Regions from separate parts of the Nocardia iowensis genome, predicted to be linked through region 1. Evidence: riboswitches for the same ligand, from Rfam matches in the RefSeq annotation. Region 1 holds a riboswitch; the other holds the start of a gene.
What was found. Region 1 has a riboswitch for S-adenosylmethionine ahead of KV110_RS05850 (bifunctional o-acetylhomoserine/o-acetylserine sulfhydrylase). Riboswitches for the same ligand answer to the same signal wherever they lie in the genome.
Positions count from the first base shown of each region.

Region 2: another riboswitch for S-adenosylmethionine. It lies ahead of KV110_RS39165 (rhodanese-like domain-containing protein); the one in region 1 lies ahead of KV110_RS05850 (bifunctional o-acetylhomoserine/o-acetylserine sulfhydrylase).

Region 1 covers NZ_CP078145.1:1,306,886-1,310,722, forward strand. Annotated here, with positions in the region: gene metX (homoserine O-acetyltransferase MetX) at 1-974, opposite strand, end outside; gene KV110_RS05850 (bifunctional o-acetylhomoserine/o-acetylserine sulfhydrylase) at 1,013-2,359, opposite strand; SAM riboswitch class IV at 2,453-2,563, opposite strand; gene KV110_RS05855 (TetR family transcriptional regulator) at 2,605-3,327, opposite strand; gene KV110_RS05860 (MFS transporter) at 3,461-3,837, shown strand, end outside.
Region 2 covers NZ_CP078145.1:8,476,481-8,480,317, reverse strand. Annotated here, with positions in the region: gene KV110_RS39175 (FAD-dependent oxidoreductase) at 1-383, opposite strand, end outside; gene KV110_RS39170 (Rv0361 family membrane protein) at 731-1,177, shown strand; SAM riboswitch class IV at 1,241-1,357, shown strand; gene KV110_RS39165 (rhodanese-like domain-containing protein) at 1,372-1,788, shown strand; gene KV110_RS39160 (O-succinylhomoserine sulfhydrylase) at 1,841-3,055, shown strand; gene fgd (glucose-6-phosphate dehydrogenase (coenzyme-F420)) at 3,129-3,837, opposite strand, start outside.

The sequences.
Region 1 (3,837 bases):
GCGAGTTCCTGCTGCGTGCGCAGCGGGTACAGCCGGTCGGAGTCGACGCCGCCGACCACGCACGGCACCGGTGTCGCGGCGAGCGCGGCCCGCACTCCGCCGCGCCCTCGGCCGATGTCGTGCCGGTTCATCGCCTCGGTCAGCAGCACGTAGGTGGCCGGATCGAAACGGCTGCAAAGCTTTTCGGCCTGGTGGTCCAGGTAGCTCTGCACCGCGTACCGGCCGCCGCGCCACGGATCCTCCGCGCCCTGCGCGCTGTTCTCGAAGCGATGATCGAGCTCGTCCTCGGTGCGATAGGTCAGGTGCGCGATGCGCCGGGCGATGCCCATGCCGGTCATCGGGGCCCGGTCGGTGTCGTGGTAATCGCCGCCCTGCCAGTCCGGATCGGCCTTGATCGCCGCGATCTGGGTGGTCTGGGTGCCGATCTGGTCGGCGGTGGCGCGGGCGCCGACGGCGAGCACCAGCGCCGAGCCGACCCGGTCCGGCATGCCGACCATCCACTCCAGCACCCGCATGCCGCCCATCGACCCGCCGACCACGGCGGCCAGCCGCTCGATGCCGAGCAGGTCCATCAGCGCGGCCTCGGCGGCCACCTGATCGCGGATGGAGATCTCCGGAAACCGTGCACCCCAAGGCTTTCCGTCGGGCGCGAGGGTCGACGGCCCGGTGCTGCCCTTGCAGCCGCCGAGCACGTTCGTCGCGATCACACACCACTCGTCGGTGTCGAGCGGACAGCCGGGTCCGACCATGCCGTCCCACCACCCCGGCAGCGGATGGATGTCATCGGGGTGGCCGACCACGTGTGAGTCGCCGGTCAGCGCGTGCTCGACCAGCACCACATTGTCCAACGTGGGGGAGAGCTCTCCCCAGCGCTGCACGGCGAGGTGGACCTGCGGGATGACCGCGCCGCTCTCCAACTGCACGTCACCGATCGGGATGATGCCGAGCCGCCCGTCCGGGGGCGGCAGGGCCACCCCGGACGAACGGGCGTGACTCGGTTCGCTACTCACCTTCACGTCGCCGCCGCCGCGAAACCGGCACGCAGATCGGCGAGGATGTCATCGATTCCCTCGATGCCCACCGCAAGGCGGACCAGGCCCGGAGTGACGCCCGCGACGAGTTGCTCGTCCGGCGTCAGCTGCGAATGTGTGGTCGACGCGGGGTGAATCACGAGGGAGCGCACATCACCGATGTTAGCCACATGGCTGTGCAGGACTAATCCGTCCACGAACTTCTTGCCCGCGTCGACGCCGCCACGCAGCTCGAAGGCCACGATCGCGCCCGCGCCCTTCGGTGCGAGTCGCTGCCCGCGTTCGTACCACGGCGACGACGGCAGGCCCGCGTAGCTGACCGATTCCACGTCCGGGTGGGTGGTCAGGAATTCGGCCACCGCCTTGGCATTGGCGACGTGCCGCTCGACCCGCAGGCTCAGCGTCTCGATGCCCTGGCTGATCAGGAACGCGTTGAACGGCGACACCGCGGAGCCCAGGTCGCGCAGCAGTTGCACGCGCGCCTTGAGCGCGAAGGCGGGTGCGCCGAGGTCGGCGAACACCGCGCCGTGGTAGCTCGGGTCCGGGGTGGTGAAGCCGGGGAAGCGCGGCTGTCCCTGCGCATCGGTCACGGTCCAGTCGAAATTGCCGCCGTCGACGATCACCCCGGCCACCGCCGAGCCGTGCCCGCCGAGGTATTTGGTCGCCGAGTGCACGACGATGTCGGCACCGTGCGCCAGCGGCTGGATCAGGTACGGGGTCGCGACGGTGTTGTCCACGATCAGCGGCAGCCCGGCCTCGTGCGCGACGGCGGCGATGCCGGGGATGTCGAAGATGGCGCTGCTCGGGTTGGCGATGGTCTCGCCGTAGAACGCCTTGGTGTTCGGCCGGATCGCGGCGCGCCACTGTTCCAGGTCGTCGGGGTCGTCGACAAAGGACACCTCGATGCCGAGCTTGGGCAACGAGTAGTGGAAGAGGTTGTAGGTGCCGCCGTAGAGGTGCGGGCTGGACACGATGTGATCGCCGGCCGCGGCCAGGTTCAGGATCGCGAAGGTCTCCGCGGCCTGGCCCGAGGCCAGCAGCAGCGCGGCGACACCGCCTTCGAGCGCGGCGACCCGCTGCTCCACCACGTCCTGGGTGGGATTCGTGATCCGGGTGTAGATATTGCCCGGCTCGGCGAGCCCGAACAGCGCCGCGGCGTGCTCGGTGTCGCGGAAGGCGTACGAGGTGGTCTGGTAGATGGGCAGGGCCCTGGCACCGGTGCTGCTGTCGGGTGCCTGTCCCGCGTGGACCTGCTTGGTCTCGAAAGACCACTGGGCCGGATCGGCCGCGAGGATGGGGTCGGCCGCGGGCAGAGTGGAGTCACTCATGTGGTTTTGCTCCAAAGAAAAGGTTGTTCGCCAGAACTAACGGGTCATCGGGATGTGGGCGAAGGACAACAACACATTTCGGGAACCTCCTGGAAAGCGCGCTTGCTCTCGACCTTCGAGAGCCCGGTCATCACCCGGAGCACCCCACCGCTGCTGGAGGGTTGCCGACCAGCGAGCCGGGGCTTGGCGCTGGCACTCATGACCTGACGGGCATCATAACCGGCGGTCGGTCGCCTGCCGAAATCTCATCCGTTTTCGGTAGTCAGCCCCACGCAGCAGACGCGCATGAACTCGTCGAATGTCGAGACGAAGGTCTGGCGTCCGGCCGCGGCCGCCGCCGTGAGGTCGTCGTCGAACAGGGCGTCCGAGCGTTCCATGCCGAGATGTCCGACCAGCTGCCAGACGCCGAGGATCAAGCGCACCGGCAGGGCGTCCGGCTCGGTGCCGAGCCGTTCGGCGAGCACTTCGGCGATCGCAGTGTTCTGCCGGTCGGCGTGCTCGAGACTGCGCGCGCTGACCGCCTGGCTACTGCGCAGGATCCGCTGCATCTGCTGGAACTGCTGGAAGGACACGGGTGCCTCGGTCGGGGCGAGCGCGGCCTTGTCGATGACCCGCAGGAACGCTTCGCGTAGCGATGCCAGCTCGTTGCCGGTGATCGGCAGGCCGCGCAGTGCCTCGGCAACGGCGATGCTGAAGTCCCGGATCGGACCGAGGACGATGTCTTCCTTGCTGTCGAAGTACCGGTTGATGGTGCGGGGCGAGACGTCGGCGGCGTTGGCGATCTGTTCGACCGTCGTCGCGTCGAATCCCTGTGTGTCACAGAGGTTCAGGCCGACCTCGATGATCCGCAGTCTGGTCTGCTGCTTCTTGCGTTCACGCAGGCCGGGGGGTGGTCCCGCAGGTGTCGATGCGCTCGCAGGGTTCTCCGCTGCGGCACTCGCGCCCGTAGGCGTCGGTGACTCGAGCATGGCCATCACCCTAGCGCAACCCCACGTTTACTGTCGCCAAGCGCCAAATGTCGTAGAGCGACATTTTGCGCTTGACGACAAATGTCGCGAGATGTCAGGATGGCGACTTGTGTCGGATGAAGAGGAGAAAAAGGTGACCGAGACTGCGAAAGCGGCAGACGCTCCTGGAAAACAGGGCGGTTCGGCCCGCTGGTTCGCCCTGGCGGTGATCGCGTTGGCCCAGCTCATGGTGGTTCTCGACGCCACCATCGTGACCATCTCGCTGCCGTTCGCGCAGCATGACCTCGGGATCAGCGAGGGCAACAAGCAGTGGATGCTGACGGCGTACACACTGATCTTCGGCGGCCTCCTGCTGCTCGGCGGCCGACTGGCCGACTACCTCGGGCGACGGCGGATCTTCGTCATCGGCCTGATCGGTTTCGCCGCCGCGTCGGCACTTGCCGGTCTCGCGCAGAACGGTGCGGAGATGTTCGCCGGGCGTGCGCTACAAGGCGCGTTCGCGGCGTTGCT
Region 2 (3,837 bases), 1.8 Mb from region 1:
GCGGCGCCGTAGGAGCCGTCCAGGCCGATGCCAGGGATGCCAAGCGCGCGGTCGGCGTTGGCGCCGGTGGAGAAGATGACCGCGTCGTAGAACGTGCGCAGATCATCGAGGGTGATGTCGGTGCCGTAGTCGATGTTGCCGAGCAGGCGCACCTGCGGCTTGTCGAGGACCTTGTGCAGGGCGGTGATGATGCCCTTGATGCGCGGATGGTCCGGCGCGACGCCGTAGCGGATCAGCCCGAACGGCGCGGGCATGCGCTCGAACAGGTCGATGCTCACCTCGGCATCGGACTTCATCAAGGCGTCGGCGGCGTAGATCCCGGCCGGTCCGGCGCCAACGATCGCGATGCGGAGCGGGCGGCTCGCTGCATTCTGTTCGGTCATCTTTTACGCGCACCCTTATGGTCGAGAACAATTACGGCGTCTTCCTTAGCCTAGGCTAAGTTACGCGCTGGCTGGTTGCACCTGTCGATGCGGACACTGAGGGTGTCGGCTCGTGGCCACCCCAGTCGCGGCTATGACAGCAGGCCGCAGTCCCGCGATTCTATCGGTGACGACGCGGACGGCCCTCGGCGGTGCGCGAACTGAGTGGATGCCACCCGGCCCGTTCTGTCCGGGTTACCCGACCCGGCGAGGCTGATCCTCGCGTTGTCGAGCGCACTTCACCGCGTACTGCCGTGCGGGGCGGGGGCGATCGCCGGATAACCCTGCCGACCAGGGATCATCGTCGTATGAGCGATCAGCAGTCACCCGCGGAAGACGAAGTCATCGTGGTCGATCAGACCGACAAGCGTTCGGTGGCGCCGTTCGTCGCGGCCGCCGTGCTCGCGGTGATCGTGCTCGTCGCGATCACCATCGGCGGGGTGCTGTCGCCCGCTGAGAAAAATGTCACAGAATCGGACAAGATCGCCGCCGCGGTGCGCAACTTCGTCGACGGCTCCAACAGCACTGAGATGGTGCCTCCACCAGGCACGGGATGCCCGGGCTTCGATCCGAAACGATCCCCGCTGGCGGGTCGGTCCGGCGCCGGAAAGACCGTGGAAATCACGAAACTCGTCGATCCGATGGTCGATGGCGACCGGGCGAAGGCCACGGTCACTACCAAGGTCGACGGCGACGAGTCGACCGCGACCTGGAATCTGACCCGGTCCGGCGACAAATGGCTGGTCTGTAATTGAGCATTCTCATACCGTGAGCAGCCGTTTGACAGGGTGACCCTTGTCCAGGCAATCTCAGCAGAAGGTCATGAGAACCAGTGTCAAGCCCCGGCAATACTGGTCGGCAACCCTCCTCCGCGGTGGGGTGCTCCGGGTGACGACCTGGCCGTGCGTCAAACCCGAGCGCGGCAAGTGCGGATTCTAGGAGGGTCCATATGAGTTATGCCGGTGACATCACCCCGCAGCAGGCCTGGGAATTGTTGCGGGACAACCCGGAAGCCGTTCTGGTCGATGTGCGTACCGAGGCCGAGTGGAAGTTCGTCGGCGTGCCCGACACCAGTTCGATCGAGCGCCCCACGGTGCTGATCGAGTGGGTCGACACCACCGGGACGCGCAACAGCGAGTTCACCGAGCAGCTGGTCACGGCGCTCGACGGACACAATCCGGACGCCCCGGTGATCTTCCTGTGTCGGTCCGGGCAGCGCTCCATCGGCGCGGCGATCGCCGCGACGCAGGCCGGGTTCGCCACCTCCTACAACGTGCTCGAGGGCTTCGAAGGCCCGGTCGACGAGCACGGGCACCGCGGCGGCAGTGGCTGGCGTGCCCTCGGCTTGCCCTGGCGGCAGTCATGAACTGCTGTCTGATCAACGCGTTGTCGCGGAGCTCTGTCGTCGGGAGGCAGTCGTGATCACCGGTGGTGCGTTCGACAAGCCGCTGCCCGACGGCGTCGGTCCCGCGACGCTCGGCGTGCGAGGAGGGTTGCGGCGCTCCGGTTTCGAGGAAACCAGCGAGGCGCTGTACCTGACGTCCGGTTTCGTCTACGAGAGTGCGGAGGCCGCCGAGGCCGCGTTCACCGGCGACGTCGAGCATTTCGTCTACTCCCGCTACGGCAACCCGACGGTCGCCATGTTCGAGGAGCGGATGCGGCTGCTCGACGGTGCCGAAGCGTGTTTCGCGACCGCGAGCGGAATGTCCGCGGTATTCACCGCTTTGGGCGCGCTGCTCGGCGCCGGTGATCGACTTGTGGCCGCGCGCAGCCTGTTCGGGTCCTGCTTCGTGGTGTGCAACGAGATCCTGCCGCGCTGGGGAGTGGAGACCGTCTTCGTCGACGGCGAGGATCTGGGCCAGTGGGAGCAGGCACTGTCCGTGCCCACCAAGGCGGTGTTCTTCGAGACACCGGCCAATCCCATGCAGACCCTCGTCGACGTGCGCCGGGTCACCGAGCTCGCGCACGCCGCGGGCGCGAAAGTGGTGCTGGACAACGTCTTTGCCACACCGCTGCTGCAGCGGGGCTTCGAACTCGGCGCCGACGTGGTCGTCTACTCGGGCACCAAGCACATCGACGGCCAGGGTCGGGTGCTCGGCGGGGCCATCCTCGGCGAGAAGGACTACATCGAGGGTCCGGTGAAAACCCTGATGCGCCATACCGGTCCGGCGCTCAGCCCGTTCAATGCGTGGACCCTGCTCAAGGGCTTGGAGACAATGCCGCTGCGGGTGCGTCATTCGACCGAGTCCGCGCTGCGCATCGCCCGCTACCTGGAGACCAACAAGGCCGTCAGCTGGGTGAAATACCCCTTCCTGGAATCACATCCGCAACACGGCCTGGCCACCAGCCAGATGAGCGCGGGCGGCACCGTGGTCACCTTCGAACTGAACGCGCCCGCGCACGAAGCCAAGAAGCGCGCGTTCGAAGTCCTCAACCGCCTCCGCATCGTCGACATCTCCAACAACCTCGGCGATGCCAAGTCCCTGATCACCCACCCCGCCACCACAACCCACCGCGCGATGGGCCCGGAAGGCCGCGCCACCATCGGCCTCACCGACGGCGTAGTCCGCATCTCGGTAGGCCTGGAGGACGTCGAAGATCTCCTCGCCGACCTCGACCGCGCGCTGAGTTAGCACCCCACAGAAGACTCCACACGTTTCACAGCGGGTTGATGGTCCTGTGAAACGTGTGGACCGTCTGTGAAGTTCAGGCCAGGGCGCGCAGGCGGGGGGCGAGGTCGCGCTGGAACAGGTCGAGGAAGCGACGCTGGTCGTGGCCGGGGGCGTGGAAGACCAGGTGGTTGAGGCCGGCGTCGAGGTAGGGCTTGATGAGGTCGACGGCCTGGTCGGGGTCGCTGGCGACGATCCAGCGCTTGGCGATCTGTTCGATCGGCAGTGCGTCGGCGGCGGCTTCCATCTCGATCGGGTCGGTGATGCTGTGCTTCTGTTCCGGAGTCAGGCTCAGCGGTGCCCAGAAGCGCGTGTTCTCCAGGGCCAGTTCGGGATCGGTGTCGTAGGAGATCTTGATTTCGATCATCCGATCGATGTCGTCGACGGTGCGGCCTGCCTTGGCGGCGCCCTCGGCGACTGCGGGCATCAGTTTCTCGGTGTAGAGCTCCATGCCCTTGCCGGAGGTGCAGATGAAGCCGTCACCCGCACGTCCCGCGTAGCGTGCGACGAGCGGACCGCCTGCGGCCACGTAGACCGGGATGCCGCCCTTGGGCACGTCGTAGATGGACGCGCCGACGGTGTTGTAGTACTCGCCGCTGAAGTCGACGCGGTCACCGGTCCACAGGGCGCGCATCAGGTCGACCGCCTCGCGCAGACGCGCGAAACGTTCCTTGAATTCCGGCCATTCGCCCTTGTAGCCGGTGGCGATCTCGTTCAGCGCCTCGCCGGTGCCGACACCGAGCATG